Linked DNA regions of Laspinema palackyanum D2c. The protein of the gene in region 1 binds, or shares a complex with, the protein of each later gene. Links are inferred from orthologs where the notes say so. Each region holds a gene or a part of one and is shown on either strand. Other genes may lie near its edges. The genes, in order: rpsG and tig.

Region 1 (9,301 bases):
AGGTAGATTTTCCCTTCTTGCTCTGCTTTGTATTTCAACATCGTACAGAACTGGCCCCATCCCACTTGACTAATTGCTTTAGCGAGACAGTGATTTTTGACCATGTTTTTCACAGCTAAATTTTCCACCACTATGACTTGGTTTTCGTCTACCATCCTGCGCGATAGTTTGTGGTGGAAATCTGACCGGCATCGAGCTATTTTGTTATGTACCCCGGCTACCTGCTTACGGGTTTTGTTACGGTTGTTAGAGCCTTGGGGTCTTCTGGATAAACGCTTTTGTTTTGCTCTTAGATTTTTATCGTGTTTAGCTAACCAACGGGGGTTGTCAAATTTAGACCCATCCGAGGTGATAGCAAAATGAGTCAAGCCTAAATCAATACCTACTGCTTTACCTTCAGCAGTTTTTTTGGGGATATCTTTCCCATCATCGACTAGAACAGAGGCAAAGTATTGACCATTAGCATTCATCGAGACTGTGACTGTTCTGATTGCCCCCTGAATAGGTCTGTGTAGTCTGGCATGAACAATCCCCATCTTGGGAAATTTGATGCCATCTTCTACGATAGAGACATTCTGAGGATAACTAATGGATTGGTTACGGTGCTTTGACTTGAATTGAGGTAGAGCCGCCCTCCCTTCAAAAAAGTTGATAAAAGCCCTGGACAAATTTAGGGCCACAACCTGTAAGCACTGGGAATAGGGTTCTCTCATCCATTCATATTCTTTCTTGAGATTAGTTATCTCTTTCTGAATGGCAAAGCGACCCAGGCCCTTCCCCGTAGCTTTGTAGGTTTCGTTGGTCAGATTGAGAGCGTAGTTCCATGCAAATCTACAGCAACCAAAACTCTGAGCAAGGTGTTGCCTTTGCTCGGTGGTTGGATAAATTCTGTACTTGGTCGCTCTGAGCATTACCGTAAAAACAATTTGGGATAATATAATAACACGACAATCGCACTGATTGTCAATTTTCAGGGCATCGTAGCTTGCTTGGGGCTTAGCAGTACCCTTCAACTGACTTGAGGGGTCCATGTATCCCGACGCTGACCGTTCCGGTACATCGCGGGACTTAGCGCCCCTCAAACTCCCCAGTAGTTAAAAATCATATAGAAATAACTTTCATCTGACAATCCCTGGTCTGAAGATGCTCAAGACTTACGCATTACCGCTATAAAGGTTGGGGCATCCAACGGAGTCGCCCCCACCTTTAGGGTTGCTGGACTTACGCATTGGGGGACAACAGACGCTAAATGTAGAGGCGATTCGCGAATCGCCTCTACATTTAGCGTCTAGTGTTAAAAATTGCGTAAGTCCTGGGTTGGACGGGCGCGATCGCCGGTATCGATTAAGCGTTAAGTCTCGGGGTGAAAATTAAAGCCAGGATAAAGTCCCGAGGGTTAGACATAAAGATTTGATATAGATTGCCCCAATCTATCTCCAGGACGACTGACAAGGCGTTTTTAGCTTGTTATGGTGGGGTAAACAGGGTTCGGGAAGGCCCTGGGTTCTGTAACAAGATTTAATGCTTTATTTTAATTTTGCGCTTTCTGGGAAATATATCTTTAAGAAGCAGATCCGAGCTACTCCTTAGCTCAACTCAGGTCAGAAAAGGTCTGATCGTGCCGACTCCCCCAAACTCACCGTCAGGGCGATCGTCTAGATGGACTGGATCGCTTCCCTACTCTCAATCAACGATTATGGAGACTCGAACAATGGCTAACGCTCAAGAAATGCTTTTTCCTCCGGCAACTGCTGCCTCTTCATCCTCGGCGATGGTGGCCGCAACGGAACTCCGCCCTTGGGGCTCGTTCACGGTTTTAGAAGATGCCAAGGGATATAAAATCAAGCGGATTGAAGTGAAACCGGGTCACCGCCTCAGCTTGCAAATGCACCACCATCGCAGCGAACATTGGATCGTGGTTTGCGGAACAGCCCGGGTGGTTTGCGGTGACCAAGAACTGATGCTCACCAGCAACCAGTCTACTTATGTGCCGCAATGCACGAATCATCGTCTGGAAAATCCTGGGGTGATTCCTTTGGTTTTGATTGAGGTTCAAAATGGGGAATATTTGGGTGAAGATGATATCGTGCGCTTCCAAGATGACTACGCCCGGGCTAAATAATCCTGACTAGGATGGTTAGCGATTCCTTCTAGGATGGTTAGCGATTCCTTTCTGTCAGGACTTACGCAATTTTTAAAACCTAAAAATAAATGTAGAGGCGAGCAAGGGAATCGCCTCTACATTTATTTAGGGCGGATTTTCAACATTTGCGTAAGTCCTGTTGCTGTGATGGGGCGGGAATGGGGTTAGAATCGGTTATGTACAAGATGCGATCGCCCTTTAACCAGATAAACCGAGATTTTTCGGGGAAATTCCCGGGCCATCTCCGTAGCATTTGAGTCGCGATCGCGGTAAAATTGCGATCGCCGATCACGACAGCCAATGTCCACCCATTCATGATTCAGCTGAGTAAAGCAGCCGTCACCGAAATTAAACGCATCCAGTCCAAACAGTCCAACCCAAATGTCTGGTTTCGTCTCGGGGTGGAAACGGGGGGTTGTGCTGGGTGGTACTATACGATGGCGTTTGACGAACAGTGCAACCCCGATGATCTCATCTGTGAGTGCGATGGCGTTCAAGTGACGGTCGATAGCCGCTTCCTCGACTATCTCAACGGCCTGACTGTAGATTACTCGCAGGATTTGATGGGAGGGGGGTTCCGCTTCCATAACCCCAAGGCTGCCAAGACTTGTGGCTGTGGTAACTCCTTCTCGATTGTTGAGTCCTCCACCCCCTAGGGACCCGCTTAGGTCAGCCCTTCAATCTTTAATCTGGCCCCCGGGATTTTTATCCCCTGCCATTTTGGATTGTTTTTCTGCCCTAAAATTTGACACGGGACGCTAGGTTAAGATATAATTGTAGATTGTTGTCAACTTGATCCTTGAAAACCTGAATACCCCATAACTCATGCCCACAATACAACAACTTATTCGTACCGAACGGCAGAAGATCGAAAAGAAAACCAAATCGCCTGCACTCAAGAGTTGTCCGCAGCGTCGGGGCGTTTGTACGAGAGTTTACACCACCACACCGAAAAAACCGAACTCAGCCCTTAGAAAAGTAGCACGGGTTCGCCTGACCTCTGGATTTGAAGTCACCGCCTACATTCCAGGCATTGGTCATAACCTGCAAGAACACTCCGTCGTGATGATCCGAGGCGGCAGGGTCAAGGATTTACCCGGAGTTCGTTACCACATCATCCGTGGGACCTTAGATACTGCGGGAGTCAAAGACCGTCGTCAAGGGCGTTCTAAATATGGGGCCAAGCGTCCTAAGGCCTAACCTAGATATTAAAAGAGGCGCGAAGCCTCAATCGGAAGATTCAAGGGTTTCCTGGAAAGTTGAAGGGCGATCGCTCAGATGGGGTATCTAAGGTATTCAACCGAAGGATTAACAAGCTTACCCCGGGATTGAGAGAGTCCGCACCTGAAGCAGATCGACAAAAAAGATGTACAATCTGATGGCGCTCATCTGGCCAACCGATGGCCGGAAAACCCCCATCCATTCAATCGATTGTGTCAGGATGAGCGATCCCGGTCAAGATTCAGGCAGTTCTCATCGGACTCGGTAGGAAAACTTGATGGAGCAGTGGCCTTGGACGGCTACAAGATGCGATCGCCTGACCTATGAAGCATCGGCTGTGAAAACCCATCAAGCCTGTCAAACCCATCGCGGACCTTCACTTCACAGGGAGTAAGCGGACCTCCGAACACTCCAAAGAAAGAAAACCGCCTTCCTTCCCACAACAGTGGGAAGATTCAAGCTGAATCGCCTCAGCCATGAATCACAGTTAGTTAAAGTTGTTAGTTTGGGTGAAAAGTTAGTATGTCTCGTCGCACTGGTAGTCAAAAACGTTCTGTTACTCCCGATCCAGTTTATAACAGCCGCTTGGTTGGTATGATGGTGCGGCGTGTAATGAAGAGTGGCAAAAAGTCAGTCGCCTTCAACATTGTTTACAACGCCATGAAAACCATCGAAGAAAGAACCGGCGCAGATGCCCTGGAAGTCTTTGAAAAAGCGGTTAAAAATGTGACTCCCCTAGTGGAAGTCAAAGGCCGTCGGGTTGGCGGGGCCACCTATCAAGTCCCGATGGAAGTTCGGTCCGATCGCGGTACAGCTTTAGCGTTGCGCTGGATCATTCACTTTTCCAGAACCCGCGCGGGTCGCACGATGGCTATGAAATTAGCGAACGAATTAATGGATGCCGCCAACGAAACCGGCAATGCAATCCGCAAACGGGAAGAAACCCATCGGATGGCAGAAGCCAATAAAGCGTTCGCCCACTATCGTTACTAAAATCGGAATCAGACCCATTGCGGAAAAAAAAGGTGTTCTATGTAAACAAATTTTGCAAAAAATATTAAAATGTAACAGGACCGGGGAAAATCCACAGGAGTATGGCTCATTCGGGTTGACTTCAAAGACCGTGGATTCCTTCTGTCATGTAGAATTGACCCCTTTGCTAGAGTTCTAGGAAAAGTGGCAAAAAGCAGAAGTCAAACTCCTTAAAAAAATAACAGCGAGTGACTTCGCAACCCGAGGAGAATTTTTAGGTGTTGTCTTCTCGGGAAGGTAAATCGGTTTAAGGACGTGAGCCCGTTTAAGCAAACGGCGGGTCAAAAAACCCCATTCAACCCTAGACTGACTTAAATTGGATCGCGACATTCCAAGCGCGATCGGCAAGGGTCTAGGAAATAGAATTGCCAAGCGTCTAAAGAGGAAAACCGCCGAGCGTCTCCGAAGTAAAATCGAGGATTGTGCCGGAGGCTTGGAAAAGCACCAACACCAAAGTGCGTTTAACGCATCATTCAAAGATAATTGCGGCAACACAAACAAGGAGGTAGCTGTGGCACGTACTGTCCCGCTTGAGAAAGTGCGAAACATAGGAATCGCCGCCCACATCGATGCGGGCAAGACCACAACGACGGAGCGGATTCTGTTTTATTCCGGTGTGGTTCACAAAATCGGTGAGGTGCATGATGGCAACACCGTGACAGACTGGATGGAGCAAGAGCGAGAGCGGGGCATTACCATCACGGCTGCTGCCATCACCACCAGTTGGAAAGACAACCAGATCAACATTATTGACACCCCCGGTCACGTTGACTTCACCATTGAAGTGGAGCGCTCCATGCGTGTACTCGACGGCGTGATTGCCGTCTTCTGTTCCGTGGGTGGTGTTCAACCGCAATCCGAAACCGTGTGGCGTCAAGCCGATCGCTATAAAGTGCCGCGCATCGCGTTTATCAACAAGATGGACCGCACTGGGGCGAACTTCTATAAGGTCTATGATCAGATTTGCGATCGGATGCGGACTAACGCCGTGGCGATCCAACTCCCGATCGGCAGCGAAGACCAATTCTCTGGCATCATCGACTTGGTAGGGATGAAGGCTCGGATCTACACCAATGATACGGGTACCGATATCCAAGAGACCGATATTCCCGATGACATGATGGAACTGGCTCAAAAATATCGCACCAAGCTCGTTGAAGCCGTGGCAGATATGAGTGATGTTTTGACCGAAAAATACCTCGAAGGTGAAGAATTCACCCAGGAAGAAATTGTCAAAGCATTACGCCAAGGAACCATTAGCGGTAAGATCGTCCCCACCATGTGCGGTTCGGCCTTTAAGAACAAAGGGGTACAGCTCTTATTGGATGCCGTGGTAGATTATCTACCCGCTCCCATTGACGTGCCTCCGATTCAGGGAACCTTGCCCAATGGGGAAGAAATCACTCGCAGTGCCGATGACAAGGCTCCCCTCTCGGCATTAGCCTTCAAAATCATGGCCGATCCTTATGGACGTCTGACCTTTATTCGGGTCTATTCCGGCGTTCTGGAAAAAGGCAGTTACGTTCTCAACTCCACCAAGGATAAGAAAGAACGGATTTCCCGCTTGATTGTCATGAAAGCCGACGAGCGGATTGAAGTCGATGAACTGCGAGCTGGGGACCTAGGTGCCGCTGTCGGTTTGAAAGATACCTTCACCGGCGATACCATCTGTACCCCGGATAGTCCGGTGATTCTGGAATCCCTGTTCATTCCTGAACCCGTGATCTCCGTGGCGGTGGAACCCAAGACCAAGCAAGACATGGAGAAGCTGTCGAAAGCACTGCAATCCTTGTCCCAAGAAGACCCCACATTCCGGGTGAGCATCGATTCCGAAACCAATCAAACCGTGATTGCCGGGATGGGTGAACTTCACCTCGAAATTCTGGTGGATCGGATGTTGCGTGAGTTTAAGGTAGAAGCGAACGTGGGTGCACCCCAAGTGGCCTACCGAGAAACGATTCGGAAAGCCGTCAAAGCTGAAGGCAAATTTATTCGCCAAAGCGGTGGTAAAGGTCAGTACGGTCACGTCGTCATCCAAATCGAACCGGGTGATCCAGGTACGGGATTTGAGTTTGTCTCGAAAATTGTGGGCGGAACCGTACCGAAAGAGTACATTTCCCCCGCAGAACAAGGGATGAAAGAAGCCTGCGAATCTGGGATTTTAGCGGGCTACCCCATGATTGACATCAAGGCCACGTTGGTAGATGGTTCCTACCACGATGTTGACTCCTCGGAAATGGCCTTTAAAATTGCTGGCTCTATGGCAATTAAAGAAGGGGTGATGAAAGCGTCACCCGTTCTGTTAGAGCCTATGATGAAGGTTGAGGTAGAAGTTCCCGAGAACTATCTCGGGGACGTCATGGGCGACCTCAATTCCCGCCGGGGCCAAATCGAAGGAATGGGCTCCGAGCAAGGAATTGCCAAGGTGACTGCTAAAGTTCCATTAGCAGAAATGTTTGGCTATGCCACGGATATCCGGTCTAAAACCCAAGGCCGAGGTATCTTTACGATGGAGTTTAGCCGCTATGAAGAGGTGCCTCGCAACGTGGCTGAACCCATCATCGCCAAGAGTAAAGGGAACGCATAATAGTAGTTCATTTGTTCACGGTTCATTGTTCATTGCTTTTTCCCAATGAACAATGAACAATGAACAATGAACAATGAACGATTGAGAAAGGAATTAGAGAAGACATGGCACGCGCAAAGTTTGAACGGAATAAACCCCACGTTAACATCGGTACGATCGGTCACGTTGACCACGGTAAAACGACCCTGACCGCAGCAATCACTCTGACTCTTGCTGCTCTGGGTCAAGCCAAAGCGAGAAAGTACGATGAAATCGATGCTGCTCCCGAAGAAAAACAACGGGGGATCACGATTAACACCGCTCACGTGGAATACGAAACCACTGATCGTCACTATGCCCACGTTGACTGCCCGGGTCACGCTGACTATGTGAAAAACATGATCACCGGAGCTGCCCAGATGGATGGCGCTATCCTGGTGGTGTCCGCTGCTGATGGCCCTATGCCTCAGACCCGGGAACACATTCTGTTGGCAAAACAGGTGGGGGTTCCGAATATCGTCGTCTTCTTGAACAAACAAGACCAAGTTGATGATGAAGAACTCCTCGAACTCGTGGAATTAGAAGTTCGCGAACTCCTGAGTTCCTACGATTTCCCCGGTGATGATATTCCGATTGTCTCGGGTTCCGGTCTGTTGGCGCTCGAAGCCTTGACCAAAACCCCCGGTATCAAGAAAGGGGACAATGAGTGGGTTGATAAAATCTACGCCTTAATGGACGAAGTGGATGCTTACATTCCGACTCCGGAACGGGCGATCGATAAGCCCTTCTTGATGGCTGTAGAAGACGTCTTCTCGATTACGGGTCGGGGAACTGTTGCCACGGGTCGGATCGAACGGGGCAAGGTCAAAGTCGGCGAAACCGTGGAATTGGTTGGAATCAAAAACACTCGCAGCACCACGGTGACTGGGGTGGAAATGTTCCAAAAAATCCTCGAAGAAGGTCTGGCTGGAGATAACGTCGGGGTGCTGCTCCGGGGTATCCAAAAGGCAGATATCGAGCGTGGGATGGTGATTGCTAAACCCGGTTCGATTACTCCTCACACTCAGTTTGAATCTGAAGTGTATATTCTCAAGAAGGAAGAAGGGGGCCGTCATACGCCGTTCTTCTCCGGCTATCGTCCTCAGTTCTATGTTCGGACGACCGACGTTACCGGAACCATTAAAGCGTTCACCTCCGATGAAGGGGATGAAGTGGAAATGGTGATGCCTGGAGACCGGATCAAGATGACGGTTGAGTTGATTAACCCGATCGCCATTGAACAAGGGATGCGCTTCGCCATCCGTGAAGGCGGACGGACCGTCGGCGCGGGTGTGGTCTCTAAAATCCTCGACCAACCAGCAGCAGCCAAGAAGTAAACCGGCTGAGGACGCTCCGACCTTTTAAGGCAGAAGCGTGCTGATTGACGGTAGAGCAGAAAAGCTATCCCAACTTGAGGAGCTTTTCTGCTCTGCTTGTGTCTGTCACTTATCATCGGTCATTGGTCCTTAGTCATTGGTCAAACAACAAACGACAAATGACAAATGACCAATAACCCATTTATTAACCGAACCTAGACAACTAAAAATCAATGGCTACCTTACAACAGCAAAAAATTCGGATTCGTCTAAAAGCTTTCGATCGCAGATTGCTCGATACTTCCTGCGAAAAAATCGTAGATACAGCGAATCGGACCAACGCCACAGCCGTCGGCCCCATTCCTTTACCGACGAACCGACGTATTTACTGTTTACTGCGTTCTCCCCACGTGGATAAAGATTCTCGGGAGCATTTTGAAACCCGTACCCACCGCCGGATTATCGATATCTATCAACCATCTTCTAAAACGATTGATGCGCTGATGAAACTCGATTTGCCTGCCGGTGTGGATATTGAAGTCAAACTCTAAAGGTCTTCCTCAGCCGATCGCTCCGTCTGCATAAATCCAGCGCCTCGCTTCTGGCAATGCAACGGATTGTTTTATTTATCCTTTAAAAAAGGAGAACTCAGAATTCTCCTTTTTTAAAAATTCAACCGGAGACTGAACCTAAAAGCGATCGCCCCTCAATTCATTAAAAACTATAATTCCCCTTAAAAAAAACCTTAAATTTTCACATCCTATAACATAGTTTATAAAAAAAGTCAACCTTTTAAATCCAAAAATTATCAAAAAATCCTCACTCATCCGTCAGCCAGGACAGCTGCGCTCCTGGTGGCGTAATCTTCACTTCAAACCTATCAGTTAAGATAAAAGCGAAGTTACTTTTGAGACTGAGGCATAATGCAATCCTCCTCCTCGATCGCCGTTCGAGAACTCCCCCTGTTTCCCTTACCCGAAGTCG
Region 2 (9,249 bases), on another replicon or contig:
AATAAAAAATAGCCTTGAGTGAAATAACGGTTATTTTATTATACCCCTGATTGGCTGAAAATTTTTGAGATTCCTAGAAGGCCGGTACAGTATTGGATAGATGAGGACCCCAAACCCGGTTTATAACCTGGACGGGACGATCCCCGGAAAAGGCGATCGGCCCCAGGCCAGATTCAGGGGGTGTCAGGGACTTCTAACTTCCGGTTCCTCAGTCTGAGGCCAGAGTAACATTTTCAGGGCGCGATCGCCCCAAAAAAATTACTCCAGCACTTTTTTTGGTAAAATTTTAGATTCTCCCTAAAAAATAGCTGCATAGCCCATTGTTCAAGGGATAATCACCCGCAGAGCCGTGGTTTTTTATGGAAAGGCGATCGCCCTTGACGCCCTGGATCAGCTAGGATCTATAGTTGCAGCAAAGATAGCCTTGGGCTTGACCGAGTTGCCCGATCCTGAGCCAGATGGTCCTAAGACCTAGCCCCAGTCAGTGGGCCTGCCTGGGGCCGAGGTCCAGTCATCAGACCAGGAGGAATTCCCTTCTGCTCAACGGAATCAGGACGGTAAACCGCCCAAAAGACCAACCGAGAATTAACAGAATTTGTCGAAGAGAACGCCGATGAAAGTTACCCAGGAAAAGCTTCCCGCCAGCAAACTTGGTCTGGAAATTGAAGTGACCCCCGATATGTCTCAGAAAGCCTATGAACAGGTGATTCAGCAATTTAGCCGACAGGCTAGCATTCCTGGGTTTCGGAAAGGAAAAGTACCGCGCTCAGTTTTGGTACAGCGCATGGGAACTTCCAGGATAAAAGCCGCAGCAGTCGAGGATTTAATTCAAAATTGCCTAGAAAAAGTCGTCAAGGATGAAGAGATTCCAGCCTTGGGGAATTTTCAGCTAATCTCCTCCTTTGAGGAATTAGTGTCCCAGTACCAACCGGGAGAAACGCTAGTGTTTTCGGTTTCCGTGGATGTCCCCCCGGAAGTCACCCTGAATGATTACACCGGACTGGCCATTAGAGCCGAAGAAATCAAATATGATCCCGCAGAAGTGGATCAGTTTTTAGAGGAACGTCGAAAAGAACAAGCGACCTTGATTCCCGTAGAGGAAAGAGCCGCCCAGGCTGAGGATATTGCCATTGTTGATTATGTGGGAAAAATCATCAACGAAGAAGGTGGAGAACCGCAGCCGCTGCCCGGAGGAGAGGCGGAAAACTTTCAAATTGAACTCAGTGAAGGCCGATTTATCAAGGGCTTCGTTGAGGGAATTATTGGTTTGAAAGTTGGGGAAACCAAAGAGCTAAATGTTCCATTTCCTGAAGATTATCCCAACGAAGATTTAGCGGGTAAGGAAGCAATTTTTACGATTACCGTAAAAGAACTCAAAGAAAAAGAGTTACCGGAATTAGATGATGATTTCGCCCAAGCGGTGAGCGAGTATCAAACCCTGGCGGAACTGCGCGAGTCGTTGGAGAAGCAGTATCAGGAGAAAGCCGATCGCGAAACCAAAGCGAATAAGCACGAGGCTTTAGGGAATGCGATCGAAAAAATTGTGGAAGTAGAAATCCCGGAAACCTTAATTGATCGCGAGCTGGATAATATCTTGCAGCAATCGATGATGCAGCTTGCCAATTATGGGATTGATGTGAAAAAGCTTTACACCAAGGAAACTGTAGCCGCACTGCGGAAACAGTCCCAACCCGAGGCAATCGAAAACTTGCGGAAATCCTTTGCTTTGAAAGAAGTGGCGGCTCGCGAGTCTTTGTCTGTAACACCAGAGGAAATCCAGGCTCGGATTGAGGAACTCAAGGACCGTTTGCCACCCGATGTCGATCTCGACCGATTGAACTCGGCCCTTGAATCGGAAATGCTCAAGGAAAAAGCCCTAGATTGGCTGGCAGAACGCGCGCAAATTGAGCTATTACCAGCCGGAACCCTAGAGGCAGAAGCCGCAGCAGCCGCAGCAGCCGCAGCAGCCGCAGAAGCCGAACTCCCAGAGGGGGAAGAAAGTGCCAGTGAAGTAGTCGAAGTCGAGGCAACCGACTCGCAGGAATAAACGCATCTGAAGAAAGGGTCGGGGACGAGACCCCAAGGGCGATCGCCCTCTTTCCAGTACCGGGAACCCAGAAATCTCCAGATCAATTCCAATGTGATTCTAAAGAAAAATCCAATTTGTGCATTTTTCTGGAAATTTCTGCCCGTCCTCGGTGAGCTGCGGCATAATATAGACAGAGCAAAGACTATAATGGCGTAAAAACCAAAAAAAATTTTGCTTGATATCTACTCCCTCGAAAAGCTGACCCTGGCATGAACTCAGATCGGATGCTTATATCTCAAACTCATTATTATCCAATCTCCGGCTCCAAAAGCCTAGAGATTGCCTCCACCAGCCAGAACGTTATCCCAATGGTGGTAGAACAATCCGGGATGGGGGAACGCGGGTTTGACCTTTATTCGCGCCTACTCCGGGAAAGAATTGTGTTTCTGGGGACACCCGTTGATGACAACGTTGCCGACCTAATCGTGGCCCAGATGCTCTTTTTAGATGCAGAAGACCCTGAAAAGGATATTCAGCTCTATATCAACTCCCCCGGTGGCTCAGTCACCGCCGGTATGGCGATTTACGATACCATGCAACAGATTCGCCCCGATGTGGCGACCATCTGTTATGGTTTGGCTGCCAGCATGGGAGCATTTTTGCTCACCGCAGGCGCAAAAGGCAAACGGATGTCACTGCCTTCTTCCCGGATTATGATTCACCAACCTCTCGGAGGTGCTCAGGGACAAGCGGTTGATATTGAGATCCAAGCCAAGGAAATTCTTTATCATAAACGTCAGTTAAATGAAATGCTGGCTTTTCATACCGGCCAACCCCTAGAGCGAATTGAAGCCGACACCGATCGCGATTTCTTTATGTCGGCAGAAGAGTCCAGAGCTTATGGTCTAATTGACCAGGTTATTACCAAGCAGGGTCTTCCGAAATCGGGAGAGGCTGTTACCGCACAAAAGTAAGAGGCCGTCTATGTCTAAGTACGACTCCCATCTAAAATGTTCCTTTTGTGGCAAATCTCAGGAGCAAGTACGCAAATTAATCGCAGGTCCGGGAGTCTATATTTGCGATGAATGCGTAGACCTGTGCAATGAAATTTTAGATGAGGAGCTATTTGACTCCAATGCCGCAGCACCTCAACCCGTACCCCGGACGGAACAACCCCAAAAGCGGCGCACTAAAGCCGCGAATATCTCGCTGAATCAAATGCCTAAACCGCGCGAGATCAAAAAACATCTCGATGAGCACGTCATTGGTCAAGATGAAGCCAAAAAAGTGCTTTCCGTCGCGGTTTATAACCATTACAAGCGCCTGAGCTACACCCAAGCCAAGGCCAGCGGGAAAATTGGGGCTGAGGATCCAGTTGAACTCCAAAAATCTAACATTTTGTTGATTGGGCCGACGGGTTGTGGAAAAACCCTCTTGGCTCAGACTTTAGCGGATGTTCTAGAGGTTCCCTTTGCCGTTGCAGATGCGACCACCTTAACCGAAGCGGGGTATGTCGGCGAAGATGTGGAAAATATCTTGTTGCGATTGCTCCAAGTCGCAGATCTCGACGTAGAAGAAGCCCAACGCGGCATCATCTATATCGATGAAATCGACAAAATCGCCCGCAAGAGTGAAAACCCATCGATTACCCGAGATGTCTCCGGTGAAGGGGTCCAACAAGCTCTGCTGAAGATGCTAGAAGGAACCGTCGCCAATGTCCCCCCGCAAGGAGGACGCAAACACCCCTATCAAGATTGCATCCAGATTGACACGAGTAATATTCTGTTTATCTGTGGTGGAGCCTTTGTCGGTCTGGAAAAGGTGGTGGAACAGCGCACGGGTAAAAAGTCAATGGGCTTTATTCAACCCGGAGATGCTCAGTCGAAGGAAAAACGCACAGCAGATATTCTCAAGAATTTACAGCCGGATGATTTGGTGAAATTTGGGATGATTCCTGAATTCATCGGTCGGATTCCGGTGCTGGCTGTGGTGGACCCCCTCGATGAAGATGCCCTCACGGAAATCTTGACTGAACCCAAGAACGCCCTGGTGAAGCAGTATCAGAAATTACTGCGGATGGATAACGTGAATCTGGAGTTCAAACCCGATGCCATTCGGGCGATCGCCCAGGAAGCGTACCGCCGTAAAACTGGAGCCAGAGCATTGCGGGGGATTGTCGAGGAATTAATGCTCGATGTGATGTACGAGTTGCCTTCCCGTAAGGATGTGACTCGCTGCACCATTACCCGCGAGATGGTCGAGAAGCGCTCAACAGCGGAACTGATTGTCCATCCTTCTTCCTTACCGAAGCCAGAATCCGCCTAACCCTAGGCTAAATTGAAGAGCGGGGGTGAAGAATGAACAATGGTGAATTTTCTGATTGGGCCATTCAGACTTTACCCTTGACCCTTCAGATCTGCTCATTTAATCATCAACACCTTTAGCAGGATGCCCTACATTCAAGTTCGCGGGGTCGAACACTACTATGAGTGGGTCGGCACCCCAGTTCCCAGTGGAGAAAAGCCGGTTTTGGTGTTTCTTCATGGCTGGGCGGGTTCGGCTCGCTACTGGGAAAGTACCGCATTGGCCCTGGCCGATCGCTTCGATTGTCTGCTGTACGATATGCGCGGCTTCGGGCGATCTCGTTTACCCCAAGAACCCCCAGCCTTAGACTACGAGTTAGAAACCTACGCCGATGATTTGGCGTTATTTTTAGATGCTTTAGGCTTGCAACGGGTCTATCTGAATGCTCATTCGATGGGCGCTTCCGTGGCGACGCTGTTTCTCAACCGCTATGGCGATCGCGTCATCAAAGCAATCCTCACCTGTAGCGGCGTCTTTGAATATGACGAAAAAGCCTTCACCGCTTTCCATACCTGGGGAGGTCAAGTGGTCAAATATCGGCCCGCTTGGCTGGCAAAAATTCCCTTGATGGATCAAGTATTCATGGCGAGATTTTTATATCGTTCCATTCCCCCTGCTGCTAGACGGGCATTTTTAGAAGATTATCTAATGGCCGACTATGGGGCCGCCCTCAATACGATTTTTACCTCCGTCAGCAAGAAAGCAACCGAAGTAATGCCGGTTGAATTTGCCAAATTGCAGGTCCCGGTGCTGTTGATTGCTGGAGAATACGATAAAATTATTCCCGCTCACATGGGACAGTACGCTGCCTCATTAAATCAGCAGTTCGTCCAGTTTATCCAAATGGCAAATACGGCCCATTTTCCCATGTTAGAAGATGCGCCAACCTATTTGGAACTGGTCAGAGAGTTTTTGGAAACCGGCCCTGCCTTAGCCAAAGTTTAGCGGTTTCTAGTTTCCCTAGGGAGAGAAACCGGGTTTCTTTTATCAACTTAGGGGATGAGGAAAAAGTTATCTGAAAAACCCGGTTTCTGCCACCTTGAGGGAGAGAAACCGGGTTTCTTTTATCAATTTATGGGACGAGGCAAAAGTTATCTGAGAAACCCGGTTTCTGCCACCTTGAGCGAAGAAACCGGGTTTTTAAGTTTTTACCCATCGAGGTACGATGAGACCGAAATTAACTTCATAATATCCAATTTTATCAACATCAAACTATAAACAAAAAACAATTTTATAATTTCAAAAAAGCAATAAATTGTCGATTAATTCTATCTTGAACTAGAATGAAACTTAATTGTTAAAATTTGGGCATTATAACCCTTTTAACAATCGTAATGGTAAACTTCAAACTGATGATATGACTATATTACTAGCCCTTTTAGCCTTTTATGTAGCGGCGAACCTAGGGGCAAACGACGTGGCGAACTCGATGGGGACCTCCGTCGGGTCCAAAGCAGTGACCCTGCGACAGGCACTGATTATCGCCGGGATATTGGAATTTACCGGGGCCGTCCTGTTTGGTCAAGAAGTGTCCCAAACCCTAGCTACCAGCGTTCTGGAACCGAGTGTGTTTGCTCATGCCCCACACCTGCTGCTGACGGGCATGATTTGTGTCATGGTCACCTGTGGAATTTGGTTGCAGGTTGCCACCTCTCAGGGGTGGCCCGTTGCTTCTTCCCATGCGATTATTGGGGCGATCGCCGGATTTAGTGTGGTTGCTGTGGGATTCGATGCCGTGGATTGGTCCACCATCGGGCTGATTTCCATCAGTTGGCTACTCACCCCAGCTATTAGCGCCCTGATTGCCGCTACAGTTTATAGTTTCATCAAGCGGTGGATTTTAGAACATCCAGAACCCTTACAACAGTTAGACCAATGGATTCCTTGGTTGAGTAGTCTGCTGTTGGGCGTCTTTGGGATTATCGTGCTTCCCAAGGTCCTGCATCCGCTCAATGTTTGGATTGGGACTGAGTTTGGGATTGTCCTTCCCCCACAAGATTTACCTCTGCTGGTGGGGGGTATGGCGGCAATTGGACTGACTCTGGTTCAGTGGCGTAACCTCGAACAGGGGGACGGGCAAAATTGGCAAGAGTTGGAGCAAGAGTTGGAAGAAGAGTTGGAGCAAGAGTTGGAAGAAGAGACCGATTTAGAGAAGACGGACTCAGAAATCAACTCGACCGTGTACTCCTCCCCTGTTGAAAAGCAACTGGCGCGGTTTCAAGTGCTGAGTGCTTGTTTTGTGGCCTTTGCCCACGGATCCAACGATGTGGGGAATGCCGTGGCCCCCTTAGCGGCGATCGCCTATATTCGCCGCACCGGATCCGTTCCCCTAGATGATTTCAACGTTCCCCTGTGGATTTTGATATTGGGGGGTGCAGGCATCGTGACAGGCTTAGCAATATGGGGTAAAAAAGTAATAGCCACCGTAGGCGAAAAGATTATTGCCCTAAAACCGAGTGGTGGATTCTGTGCAGAACTTGCCACGGCGACTACGGTATTAATAGCGTCCCGCTTTGGTTTACCCGTTTCCACCTCCCATTCCTTAGTCGGGGGTGTCATCGGCATTGGATTGGTGCAAAACCCTAAATCCATTCGCATGGAAACCCTGCGAGGAGTATTTTTGGCCTGGATTATTACGGTTCCGATCGCAGCTCTTTTAGGAGCTGGTCTATTTAGTATCGTGCGGTTGATTGGGGAATAAGGCGATCGCCCTCGGGGGACAAACGTCAAGAATCCCTGAGTTCAGCAGTAGGGGGAAAATCCAGCCCCCCTCCCTGAGACTCGCCCCTTGAAGGTGGGAGTTTCAAGCTCTGGATAGACTCTAGGGCGATCGCCCCCAAGAAGCAATAGCCCGAGCTGGGTCAAATAATTTTCTTTTTATAACAAATTAATTGTTGCGTTTTTTAACACAATTGGAGCGTTTGATGGAAAATTTAACCCACCTTCGATAGAATCAACCAAAACCTGTGCGTCTGCTTACTCATTTAGATTAGAATGTCAAGCTGAAGGGAATTTTTCAGTTTGACATCGGATTCAAACAACGGCTAGGATGCAGGATTCGCTTAAGCGAATCAATTAAATTTCAACCCAACCCATCAGCAAAAACACAGGAGTGCCAAGCGAGCGGCGATTAGTTTGGTTTACGATCGATAAGCTAGAGGTAATAGAATAATGGGGCAACTGGACAATCAACCGGAAAACTCGACAAACAGTAACACTAAAGAAATCGAAACCCTTCTGAGTTCCATGACCCAGGAGCTTCGAGATATTCAGCAAAATATAGTCGTTCAGTTGGCTCGGGACATGGCCCGACTGCAAGCGGAACAATCGCGCCTCACTGCTGATATTCAAAAACTGCAAAATCAACAGCAGCAAATCCAATCGCGGCAAATGCAGGGGGGACCGGGACGGCATACCCAGCAGCAGTGGACAAAGCAACTCGCGCAAGTGATGGCGTCCCAACTCCAACAAGAATTGAGCGAGCGGTTGAAGGAAATCATGGTGGCTCCACCGGCCCCATCGCAATCCTTAACGACCCTAGACCCCAATAGTGGAATGTCGTCGCCGCAGACGGGAAACTTAAATGAAAATGCCTATCGGTTGTTGGCATCGTTAGATACGACCCTGAACACCACCTTTAAAAATCTGCAACAGGAACTGAGCACCTATCAAAGCTCATTGTCCCAGCAACTCGGGCGAATGCACTCGTTGCAGCAGCAAGGGGAAGTGATTTTAGAAACCTTGGTCGATCGCCTGATTGACCAATTGCAGGAAGAAGCAACTAACGTTCAAACCACCGCAGAGATTGTCACGAACCGCAGACAAGGACTGCCTGTGGGGACTCCTACCAACCGAGGCGATCGCCCGGAAGGGACCGGAACTCAAAGCGATCGGATGGCGGCAGAAAAAGCGGCGATGGCAGAAGTCCGGACCGCTCCCCCAGCTACCCCAGTCCCCAGTCCCCCCGTTGAAAGTAATGTCTTTTTAACCGGGTTAATCCTAGCCTTGCTATCCTCGATTACCATTTCCTTCCAAAACATCATCACCCGGGCGATTCTCAGTCCTCAGTCTCTCTTTGGATTGTGGCAGGGACAAGTCCTCGCTCCAGGAGCGGGAAATTCCCTACTAATTCTAGGGATGCGGATGCTATTTGTGGTTCCGCTCATGGGCTTTATTCTGGCCCCACTGCTGTATCCCAATACCTGGCGGGATATCAAACAACTGGGCAATCCTGAAAAGCGGGGGTCCCTGTGGATCGTCATTGGCAGTGGCTTATTCCTGTTTATGTCCCAGTTCTTTATCTATATCGCTCTGGGAAATATTCCGACAGGGGTTGCCATTACCTTATTCTTTATTTTCCCCCCCGTTACAGCAGTCTTGGCATGGATCCTGTTTGGGGCAAGACCCACCTTTATCTTTGTTTTAGCCACCGTAACGATTTATCTAGGATGCTTTTTGACTGTATCTGGGCGGCTGACTGGAGGCGCACCGGATGGAAATTTGGGCCTGGGAATTGGGACGGCGATCGCCTCGGGGTTGACCTTTGCCGGTTATGTAATTTTGACCCAACTCAGTGCCAGAAAGCTGAAATTGCATCCGGCACCGTTTAGTGTCATTAACTTTTCCGTGATTTTAATCTTGGCGATTCCCTTCGTGATCTTGGGTTCGACACCAGGAAACTTCTTTACTTGGAATGTCTTACCCGAAAATTGGACCCAGTTATGGATTGGCAGTATTGCTCTAGCGACAACCACCCTGATTGGTTACGCCTTGAATAACTTTGCCATTCCCATGATTGGTGCACCTTTAGCCTCGGTGGTAGCGGCAACGGGTCCTGGATTGACCAGTTTAATGGC

Evidence for each region.
Region 2: the proteins of rpsG (region 1) and tig are in contact, whole or in part, in a crystal structure (PDB 3GTY), measured with the Thermotoga maritima proteins. The link is inferred for Laspinema palackyanum D2c from one-to-one orthologs. Residues at the interface, in WP_004081843.1 of Thermotoga maritima: Lys34, Lys52, Lys55, Glu59, Arg62, Gln63, Glu66, Asn67, Lys69, Val71, Arg95, Ala109, Lys110, Lys111, Gly112, Arg113, Pro114, Glu117, Glu121, Ile124, Ala125, Tyr127, Asn128, Asn129, Thr130, Gly131, Lys135, Asp139, Arg142, Met143; in WP_004081061.1 of Thermotoga maritima: Glu122, Val124, Val129, Leu130, Tyr133, Glu188, Gly259, Ile262, Tyr263, Glu266, Ser270, Glu273, Gln274, Glu277, Arg308, Gln311, Ile312, Ser315, Tyr316, Glu325, Arg329, Arg336, Leu363, Phe366, Trp367, Arg373, Leu377, Arg381, Leu384, Glu387.

The regions. Positions count from the first base shown.
Region 1 is NZ_JAMXFD010000019.1:7,530-16,830, forward strand. Bases 2,740-5,621 are described here. They hold rpsG (30S ribosomal protein S7), read left to right. Parts: upstream 2,740-3,886; coding sequence 3,887-4,357; downstream 4,358-5,621. Other genes in these bases: NG795_RS19550 (HesB/IscA family protein), read left to right, coding at 2,740-2,799; rpsL (30S ribosomal protein S12), read left to right, coding at 2,969-3,343; fusA (elongation factor G), read left to right, coding at 4,908-5,621. In the rest of the region: NG795_RS19530 (RNA-guided endonuclease InsQ/TnpB family protein), read right to left, coding at 1-911; NG795_RS19535 (hypothetical protein), read left to right, coding at 1,177-1,374; NG795_RS19540 (cupin domain-containing protein), read left to right, coding at 1,730-2,122; NG795_RS19545 (hypothetical protein), read right to left, coding at 2,262-2,459; more of NG795_RS19550, read left to right, coding at 2,458-2,739; more of fusA, read left to right, coding at 5,622-6,983; tuf (elongation factor Tu), read left to right, coding at 7,088-8,338; rpsJ (30S ribosomal protein S10), read left to right, coding at 8,551-8,868; NG795_RS19580 (LON peptidase substrate-binding domain-containing protein), read left to right, coding at 9,241-9,301.
Region 2 is NZ_JAMXFD010000032.1:33,829-43,077, reverse strand. The notes cover bases 1-2,830. They hold tig (trigger factor), read left to right. Parts: upstream 1-613; coding sequence 614-2,047; downstream 2,048-2,830. Other genes in these bases: clpP (ATP-dependent Clp endopeptidase proteolytic subunit ClpP), read left to right, coding at 2,314-2,830. Outside these bases: more of clpP, read left to right, coding at 2,831-3,003; ATP-dependent protease ATP-binding subunit ClpX, read left to right, coding at 3,014-4,354; NG795_RS24835 (alpha/beta fold hydrolase), read left to right, coding at 4,478-5,338; NG795_RS24830 (inorganic phosphate transporter), read left to right, coding at 5,751-7,094; NG795_RS24825 (EamA family transporter), read left to right, coding at 7,565-9,249. UniProt on the Bacillus subtilis protein: Involved in protein export. Acts as a chaperone by maintaining the newly synthesized protein in an open conformation. Functions as a peptidyl-prolyl cis-trans isomerase.